DNA from 3 places in the Microbacterium sp. NPDC056569 genome. Region 2 is predicted to be linked to each of the others. Evidence: predicted binding sites of a transcription regulator. Region 2 holds the regulator's gene; each other region holds the start of a gene.
What was found. The regulator LexA, encoded in region 2, represses DNA repair genes until DNA is damaged. The targets are predictions, from matches to a motif close to TCGAACANNTGTTCGA.
Positions count from the first base shown of each region.

Region 1 (3,274 bases), on a different contig from region 2:
CGTGATAGGCCTTGGCGAGCTCCGGTCCGATGTAGCGCAGGTGCCACGGCTCGGGGAGATAGCCGGTCACCGGCGTCGCCCCGTCGACGTAGCGGACGATCCAGCCGTGCTCCCACGCGTGCGCAGCGACCCACTCGCCCTGAGGCGTCGCCGCGAGCTGGTCGAGGGTGCCGCACGCGCCGGCGCACGCGACGACATCGGCGCCGAGCCCCAGCTGGTGCTCGCTGTAGCCGGGCCGCGCGCTCACCTGGTCGGCGCCCTCGCCCCGCTCGGAGAAGTGGCGCCCGTACGTCGCCTGCTGCGTCTGGTACGAGCGGAACCCGCTCTCGAGCGCGATCTCGCCGACTCCCGCGTTGCGCGCGGCCGTGACGAGAGAGGCGAGAGCGGATGCCGCATCCGACCGCAGTGCGCCGCCCTCGATGTTGCGCACCCCGTCGGGGAGCACGAGCGCACTGGGGCGGTAGTCGATCGGGCTGGCCGGACGGATCTTGTCGATGACGGTCCAGATGCGGGCCGAGTCGGAGAGGTCCACGCACGGAGCGCGCCCGTCGACGACGGCGTCGCGGAAGGCCTCGCCGCCACCGGCCGCGACGATCGCCGCTTCGTCGTCGCCGCGCTGCACGGCGGCGGTGACGTCGGGAAGCGCGCAGATGTCGGCCGCCGGCGGGGACTCCTCCACCTGCGGGACGGGAAGCTGCTCGATCTCGGGCGGCTGCACCGTCATCGCCAGCGCGGCGCCGGCGCGGGCCTCCGGCGCCGTCGGCAGCATCATCGCGGTCATCGCCGCCGAGCCGAGCAGCAGCGCGGCGCCGGTGGCGAGCCCCGCGACCACGATCAGGCGTCTGGTCAGCCGGCGAGGCCGCGCGTGGCGCGTGGGCTGCGCGCCGTCGTCGATGTCGAGCAGTTCGGCGGCTCGCGCGGCGCGGCGCTCGCCGACCACGGGGCGGGGCGAGCGCACGGCTCGCCGGCGTCCGCGCACCCGCGCCTCGGGAACCGGGTGCGGTGTCGAGGCCGCACGCTCTCGCGCGGAGCCGGACGGGCGCAAGTCGAGCGGCAGAGTCGAGGGCGCGCCCGCCGAGATCGAGCCCGGCACGAAGTCGTCGCTCGGCAGCTCGAACGACACGACATCGTCGAACGTCGGCACGGCGGTGGCTCCCGCCGCGCGGGCACGCCGGTCGACCTCCTCGCGCATCGCTCGGGCGGCACGACGAGTCTCGGGGGCGGCTCGGGGGGTAGCGAGCCCGCCAGGCTCCGTCACGTCTGCCATTCTGACCCGAGACCGCCGGTTTTGGCCAGGAATGCGGCATCCGTCTGCCGATGTTCTATCGAGCGCACGCGGCGCCTTGACTTAAGTTCGAACCTTTGTTCTCATGGAGACATGCGGTGGCAGGGTCAGGAACTGGGCGTGGCGGATGCTGCGGCCCTGCCCGGCCTCGAACAGCTGAACGGTCTGGTGCGCTCGGTGACCACCCCCGAGTTCGCGGGTGTGACGTTCCACGAGGTGCTCTGCAAGTCCGCCCTCAACCACGTGCCGAGCGCGTCGGCGATGCCGTTCGACTGGACCGTGAACCCTTACCGAGGCTGCAGCCATGCGTGCGTGTACTGTTTCGCCCGGGGGACGCACGAGTACCTCGAGCTCGACGCCGGGCGGGACTTCGACACGCAAGTCGTGGTGAAGGTGAACGTCGCCGAGGTGCTCCAGAAGGAGCTGCGGCGAGGCAGCTGGCAGCACGAGCCGGTCATGCTCGGCACGAACACCGACCCGTATCAGCGCGCGGAGGGGCGCTACAAGCTGATGCCGGGCATCGTGTCGGCGCTCACGGAGTCGGGCACGCCGTTCTCGATCCTCACGAAGGGCACGCTGCTGCGGCGGGATCTGCCGCTGCTGAGGGATGCCGCGGCCGAGGTGCACGTGACGCTCGCGATGTCGATCGCGGTGTTCGACGACGAGCTCCAGCACCTCATCGAGCCCGGCACGCCCAACGCGACAGCGCGCCTCGAGACGGTGCGGGCGGCGACCGAGGCGGGCTTCCGCGTCACGGTCTTCCTGATGCCGATCATCCCGCACCTCACCGATTCGATCGCGGCGATCGACCACGCGCTCAGCCGCATCAAGGAGGCCGGCGCGGTGAGGGTCGTCTACGGCGCACTGCATCTCCGGCCGGGAGCGAAGCAGTGGTTCCTGCAGTGGCTCGCCGAGCGGCACCCCGAACTCGTGTCGTCGTACCGGGGGCTGTATCCGGGCGCGACGGCGAACGCACCGAAGGCCTATCGCGCCTGGCTCGCGAAAAGGGTGCGTCCGCTGCTTCGCGTCCACGGCCTCGACGGACGGGCCGAGGAGGAGCATCCTCGCGGCGGACCCGTGGCGGGCCTGGCCGACCGCGCCGACGCGCGCAGCGCGCCGCCGATCATCGTGACGTCCCGAGGACGCGCCGCGGCCTCGATGCGGACGACTCCGGGTCGCCCGCTGCCGGGCGCCGAGGCATCCGCTCGCCTCTTCTGAGCCGGCCGGGCCGCCTCACCGGGAGCCGCCGCTCGTCGTCCGGCGATCGCGGGGGTCGACCGCCGCGCGCACAGGATCGGAGGTTCCGAGCGCCACGCCGAGAACGGATGCCGCAACCCGGCGCGTCCGTGAAGACCTCCGATTCTGTGCACGTGCGGGGCGCTATGCCGCGACCGAGACCGGGTCGAGTTCCTCGACCGCGGCCGGCGCGACCTCGGGGGTCAGGGCGCTCGCACTCACCGAGAGCGGGGTGCGGACGTGATCGAGCACGGCGTCGAGCACGGCGTCGTCGGTGAGGATGCGGTTGTGCCCGAGCCCCTTCGTCGCAAGCTGCTCCGCCCCTCGGTTCGCGGCCACGATCCGCCCGGCTTCGCCGAACGGAACCACCCGGTCGCCGTGATCGTGGGCGACGAGGAGCGGAACTCCGGCCGGAAGCGGACGCCGAACGCTCGACAGCCAGGCGAACGGGTCGGGCTCCCCCGGGAAGTATCGCGTCGCGAAGAGCTCGCGCATGCTCGCCGCCACCCCGTCGGGGTACCGGAGCATGGCCTGGAACTGGCTCAGCAGCAGGTCGGCGTCGGCGGGAGCGGCGATCGTCACGGCGCGTGCGGCGTCGATACCGCCGGCGACGCCGACGAGGGTCGCGAGCCCGCCGAACGAGTGGCCGATCATCGCCTCGAACGCGCCGTGGCGCTCCTGCAGTGCGGCGAAGACGTCGAGCCAGTCGACGAGGTAGGTGCGTCGACCGCCCGACCCGCCGTGGGCGGGCGC
Region 1 covers NZ_JBHTUV010000009.1:121,280-124,553, reverse strand. The annotation lists gene ACFQ7C_RS12240 (M15 family metallopeptidase) at 1-1,258, opposite strand, end outside; gene ACFQ7C_RS12235 (Rv2578c family radical SAM protein) at 1,379-2,503, shown strand; gene ACFQ7C_RS12230 (alpha/beta hydrolase family protein) at 2,666-3,274, opposite strand, start outside.
Region 1: ACFQ7C_RS12235 (Rv2578c family radical SAM protein) is a predicted target of LexA. The motif match lies at 1,355-1,370, and genes of this name have one in related genera.

Region 2 (3,274 bases):
CCACGAGGACGGGATCCGCCGCCAGGTAGCCGACGCGCGCACCGGCGAACGCGAACGCCTTGCTCATCGTGCGCGAGACGACGAGGCGCTCGCGGCCGGGCAGCAGCGTGAGCGCCGAACGCTCGTCGTGTGGGGCGAACTCGAAGTACGCCTCGTCGACGATGACGACGCCGTCGGTGGCCTCGTACACCGCCTCGACCACATCGAGGCCCAGCGGCGTGCCGGTCGGGTTGTTCGGCGAGCAGAGGAACGTCACGTCGGGCGAGGCATCCGAGATCTGGGATGCTGCGTCCTCCGCGTCGATCGTGTAGTCATCGGATCGGGTGCCCGAGATCCACTCCGCGCCCGTGCCGCGAGTCAGCAGGGGGTACATGGAGTACGTGGGCGTGAAGCCGAAGGCGGTGCGCCCTGGACCCGCGAACGCCTGCAGGATGTGCTGGAGCACCTCGTTCGAGCCGTTCGCCGCCCAGATCTGGTCACGGGTGAGGCCGTGGCCCAGGTAGTCGGCGAAGCCCTCGCGCAGCCCGGTGAACTCGCGGTCGGGGTAGCGGTTGACGTCGCGCAGCGCGAGCGCGATCGAGTCGAGGATGTCATCGGCGACCTCGGCCGGAACCGGATGCGTGTTCTCGTTGACGTTCAGGGCCACCGGAAGCGGCGCCTGCGGCGCGCCATAGGGCTTCTGCCCGCGGAGATCGGCGCGTAGGGGGAGGTCTTCGAGACGTGCACTCACCCCTCCCATGGTAGGCCCGCGCAGAGGGAGGACCCCGCCGCGTGACATCCCGCGACGCGGCGGCGCGACCGGCGGGCCTGGGGTGTGAGCGGCCGGGGATCAGCGCCCGTCGTCGTAGGCCGCCGGGATGGCGAGACGCTGACCCGCCTGTACGAGGACCGTGTCGAGCGCGTTGAGACGGACGATCGCGTCGACGACGTCGCGCGGGTCGTGAGCGGGCGCGACCTCTTCGGCGATCGCCCACAGCGATTCGCCGGCGGCGACGGTCACGGTGCGGAACGAGCCGACAGGAGCGCCGGCATCGCGGGAGGCGAGGGCTGCGCCGCCCCCCATCACCGCGACGGTGAGCGCGATCACCGCGGGAAGGGCTGCGAGCGCTGCCAGCACGCGTCGGCCACGAACCGTCAGGCGGAGACGCGTGGATCGCCCCGCCACCGCGCGCGAGGCGCGGTGGGCGGCGGCACCGGCGGCGCGGGCCGGCGATGGGACGGACGTCGTGAAGTCGATCGCGGTCATGCTCGTCTCCTCCTGATGGGGAGAGATTCGCATTCTCCACTCGGCCGGGAGTGGAGAATGCGAACCTCTCTTCCGAAGCTATCTTCGAGTCTGTACGATGTCAATACCGGATTCCCACGTCGATCTCTCGAACGCGACACGCGGAGAGGTTGCCTGCCTCCCGCGCGGGATCCGGATACGGTTTCGATACGAGAACCCCACCACGGGCCTCCGACATTCGAAGAAACAGCGCTCGGCGGCCGAGCGCAGGACGGAGCCGGAAGATGAGCGACGCGGCCGGGCGAGACAAGCCCCAGACCCGCCGGCGCAAGAGCCTGAGCGACAAGCAGCTCGCGATCCTCGAAGTGATCCAGCGCTCCATCGCGCGCCACGGCTACCCGCCCAGCATGCGCGAGATCGGCGACGCGGTCGGCCTCAAGTCCCTCTCGAGCGTCACGCACCAGCTCAACCAGCTCGAGCTGAGCGGCTACCTGCGTCGCGACGCGGGCAAGACCCGCGCGATGGAGGTGCTCATCGATCTGCCGGGCACCGCCACCGAGAGCCCCGCCGACACCGCGCCCTCGGTCGGCGACGCCGCACTCGTCCCCCTGGTCGGCCGCATCGCCGCGGGCGTGCCGATCACGGCCGAGCAGCAGGTGGAGGAGATCTTCCCGCTCCCCCGTCAGCTCGTCGGCAAGGGCGAGCTGTTCATGCTGAAGGTCTCGGGCGATTCGATGATCGACGCCGCGATCTGCGACGGCGACTGGGTGGTCGTGCGGTCGCAGGCGACCGCCGACAACGGCGAGATCGTCGCGGCGATGCTCGACGGGGAGGCGACCGTCAAGACGTTCCGCCAGCGCGACGGCCACACGTGGCTGCTCCCCCGCAACTCCGCGTTCGAGCCGATCCTCGGCGACGACGCCACCGTGCTCGGCAAGGTCGTGGCGGTCCTTCGCGCCGTCTGAGGCCACCGGCACGGTGCGCGCAGCCCAGGCTTCACCTGCTGCCGTTCAGCCGGAGTTCGACACCGCCCGGCGAGGAGGGTGGCGGTGGGTCACGGGCAGGCGCTATAAGGGGGGAATGACCGCCGTGACGCCCTCGCCAGACGTTCCCGACCTCCAGGCCCGCCTGGACGCGCTCGAGGCCGAGAACGCCCTCCTCCGAGCGGGCGCCGCTCCCCCACCGGCTACCGGGAGGGCGGCGAATCGTCCGGCCGGCAGCGGGTGGCGGGCGTTCTTCTCCGCACTGTGCATCGTGATCGCGTCGATCCTCGTGCCGATCTCGATCGTCACCGCCTGGGCGCGACTCGAGCTGGTCGACGAGTCCGCGTTCGTGCAGACGCTCGCGCCGCTCGCGGACGACCCCGCGGTGCAGCAGATGATCATCGACGAGACCGTCGAGGCCGTGCAGGCGCAGGTGGACTTCGAACAGCTCACGGCCGACGTCTTCGAGGGGATCGACCAGCTCGGACTCCCGCCCCGCGCCTCGCAGGCCCTCCAGCTGCTGCAGGCGCCGGCTGCCGAGGGGCTCCAGAACCTGCTGGGGCAGACCGTCACGCGCGTCGTCGAATCGGACGCCTTCGCCGATACCTGGACGGCCACGACGCGCGCCGCGCACCGCGCGCTCACCGCCGCGGCGACGTCGGACGGCGGCGGCATCGTCGTCATGAGCGATGACGGTCTCGGCATCCAGCTCGGCGCGATCGTCGAACGTGTCAAGGAGAACCTTATCGACCGCGGCGTCGGCATCGCCCAGCTGATTCCGGCCGTCGACAGGGTCATCATCATCGGCACCGGCGACACCCTCGTCACGATCCGGACCACGTACGCCCTCGCCACCGCACTCGGCTGGTGGCTGCCGATCATCACGATCGGCCTGTACGTGCTCGGCATCCTGATCGCACGCCGCCGCAGCACCGCGGTGCTCGGCTCGGGCATCGGCTTCGCACTCGGCGGCGGCGCGCTGGCGCTGGCGTTCGCCGTCGGCTACCCGGTCGTCGGGCAGACCGCCGTCCAGCTCGGGCTGTCGGCCACCGCCCTCGACGTGGTC
Region 2 covers NZ_JBHTUV010000014.1:75,490-78,763, reverse strand. The annotation lists gene ACFQ7C_RS16305 (histidinol-phosphate transaminase) at 1-739, opposite strand, end outside; gene ACFQ7C_RS16300 (LysM peptidoglycan-binding domain-containing protein) at 830-1,246, opposite strand; gene lexA (transcriptional repressor LexA) at 1,510-2,190, shown strand; gene ACFQ7C_RS16290 (hypothetical protein) at 2,306-3,274, shown strand, end outside.

Region 3 (3,274 bases), on a different contig from region 2:
CGGCGAATGGCCGCCCACGGGATGAACAACCATCGCTTGACCTGATCCGACACCTCAGCAACTAGCGAGAACGGTTCTCACAATCCCCTGGTCGCCTGTGGAACATGCGTAGCTCCCGTTTCCGGTGGTCCAAGGTGCGCGAGCTTAGCCGTGAGCCGCTGCTTCGCGCGGGAATAGCGGGTGCGAGCGCTCGATGGGTTGAGACCCATGACGCGGGCTGCCTGCGCGATGCTGAACCCATCCCAGTGGACCAGAATCAACAGTTCACGAGAACGCCCGTCGAGCGCATATAGAGCGTCGCGGACCTCTTGGGCCCTCAGCTGCGTCTCGATGATGACGTCTGGCGTGTCGACCGGAGTGCGCTCCAGCAGCTCATCGCTCAGCGTGTCTGCGAGAGCGAGCTGAGCGATCCCACGTCGACGATAGTTGCGCAGCACATTGCGGGCGACGCCGAAGCACCACATCCGCGCATCCTCCTCGACCGTGGGTACCTTGGCGGCGTGCTCCCACAGCGTGAGCAAGATCTTGCCTAGAAGATCGGCGGCGTCTTCGGGGGTGAGGGTGCGGCGCTGCAGGTAGTGCAGCAGGTCTTCGCCGTTGTCGTCGACGACGATCTCGATCCAGTCGCGCAGTTCTGGTGGCGTGGGACGTCGGCTCATCACCGCAGCTGTCCCCTGCAGTCCGACGTCGAGCCAGCCGAACCGCTCTGCTGTTGTAGTTCAGGTGGGATCTCTGCCCAGATCACCCGGCTCGTTGCGAGTATGAACGTGTGAGAGTCGCGGAGTTCCTGGTTGTCCACCTCCCAGTCGTCGTTGGGCCCGGGGGCAAACGGATTGGCCATTGCTTCGTCGTAGATGCGCTGACCAATGCCGTCCCAGTCGTGGTTCTCGACAAACTCGGTGAGTTCCTCGTCAGCTTCGGTTCGGGTTGCTGGGTCGCCGAAGAAGAACCCGTATCGACAACTCACCTGGACGCCGGTGTCGGTCGTGTAGTTGATCGGGATGTTCACGACATCCACCTGCATGCCGTTCACCCACAGGCTGAGAGGAACCACCACCGCGGCACCAGCCAGCGTCAGCGCACCGACAACAAGCGTCGGAATGATGACCCGACGACGCCGCCAGAACGGCCTCCGGTTGCTGCGGATCTCCCGTTCGGCTTCCACAGACATGCCGCGGACGAGTTCCCGAACCCTGGGATCGCTCGGCGTCGCGGGGTCTGCCGCTGCGAGCTCATCGCTGATATCCATGCCCGCTCCCTTCGCGCCGCCCACACAAAGTACATGTCCCACGGACGCCAAAGCGTCTCACTGAACTCGGCGAACGATGCGGGCACGCGGGTCGCAGGCTCATAACGATCTCCTCGTGCGAGGCCCGACCGCCCCGAGACTAGGTCCATGCGACGACTCGCCTCTTCGATCGCGGCAGCCGCGGATCCTCGCGCTCACTGACTGGGTACGCATCGACGGCACCGAACAGTGCGGCGGCAATCGGCGCGCCGACGTCGTCATCGAACTGTCGGTCTCGCGAGCACAGATCGAACCAGCTCAAAGCGTCGCCCGAGGCCATGTCCTGCTCGCGCCTGACGGCCCGGAATACTTTCCCCCCTCTTCCTCGTGCAGGGTGAGCAAGACCTCGTCGCCGCCGGGCACATGCTCGCCGCCTCGCGCGTGTTCCCGAACGCGAATTCGCCATCATCCCGGCAGCCACCTCTTTCCGATGGACTCCCCCGGCATCCTCGACCCGATCCTCGTCGCGTTCCTGCGCGGGCGAGCTACCCAGCGACGGGTGAGGCCGGAATTCGACTTGAGTGCGCGGGACTGTGCGATGAGACCCGGCTCACCTGGGGATTGGAGTGTGAGATCAAATCTGGACTTTATGTTCGTGTATATCGGCGGCACAGGTCTATTGATAATAGGATAAATGTACTAGACTCGACCTATGGAACCCACCTCGCCGACGCTCGAACGCGTCGGTGGCGAGTTCGTTCTCAGAGAGCTGTTCTGGGATGCCGAGTCGGCGCAGTTCGAAATGAATCGCCGCGCGGCGCGGCAGTGCGAGTATCTCGCTGACGTGCTCGACTTTGCGCGCGCCCACCCGGAGCTGTATGTGAACGTGGACTTCGACCCGCGCCTCGCCGGAGAAGTACCACCTCTCGGTGGGGATGCCGTGCTCGCAGAGCGGTGTGCGGTTCTGGAGGCGTCTTCGCGGCTGCGGCTGACCGAGGGCGAAGTGCGGTCGTCTGCGGCCGTGGCACAGCGGGCGCGCGCCGAGCTCCCCCACGTGTGGCAGGCGGCGCGCGATGGGCTCATTTCGATCGCACACGTGAAGGCTGTGCTTGCCCAGCTTCCACTCTTCGAAGGTGTCCCCGATGTGATCGGCGGCTTCGATGAGCTGATGTGCGATATCGCACGGGCTGCCACTGTCGCGGCCACTCGCCGACAGGCTCGCCTGGTCGCCGACCGGATGACCGGGTCCACGCGGACCCAGCGGCACGCAGCCGCCTTCGCTCGTCGCACGGTGTACGTCGAGGACGTAGCCGACGGCATGTCGTGGGTGTACGCGATGGTCACGACAGATCGTGCACACGCGTTCGATCGCGAACTCTCGCTCACGGCGAAGCAGATGTCCGCGGACCAGCGCGACGGTCGCACGACAGGCCAGATCCGCGCCGATCTGTTCGCCGACCTGTTGCGCGGCCGCGACGTCACCAGAGTGAAGGCGAAGGTGCTGGTGACCGTTCCGCTCGACCGGCTCGCTCCTGAGGCGCGTGCGAGCGTACGGGACGTCCGTGCGCGCACGCCGATGGCGGGCCTGGATCTGAACAGCGACTGCCTGATCCCCGGGGTCGGGCCGATCGACGATGCCAGTGCCCGGCAGTTGCTGCTCGAGGCCGGGGCCTTCACGCGGGTCGTCACAGACCCGGTCACCGGCGTGATCTTGGACATGGACCGCAGAGCCCGCAAAGCCACTCGTGCCCAACGGGAGTGGCTGGCATTGGTGCACGGCACCTGCGCACGCGACGGCTGCGACCGCCTCGCGATCGATGGCGACATCGATCACCACTGCGCGTATCACGGCCCTGGACGCGGCCAGACCGACATCGCGAACCTCGATCCCCTGTGCGACCCTGATCACGCCGTCAAAGACACCACGCTGCTCCGACATCAGAGGCGAGAGGACGGGAGTATCGAGGTCGAGTTTCCGAGCGGGCATCGCACCACGAACCCGTTCGCGGGTCTGCGCGAGCGGGTCCGTGCGCTTCTCGACCAGAT
Region 3 covers NZ_JBHTUV010000010.1:143,007-146,280, reverse strand. The annotation lists gene ACFQ7C_RS13235 (RNA polymerase sigma factor) at 78-659, opposite strand; gene ACFQ7C_RS13230 (hypothetical protein) at 659-1,249, opposite strand; gene ACFQ7C_RS13225 (DUF222 domain-containing protein) at 1,941-3,274, shown strand, end outside.
Region 3: ACFQ7C_RS13225 (DUF222 domain-containing protein) is a predicted target of LexA. The motif match lies at 1,676-1,691, and genes of this name have one in related genera.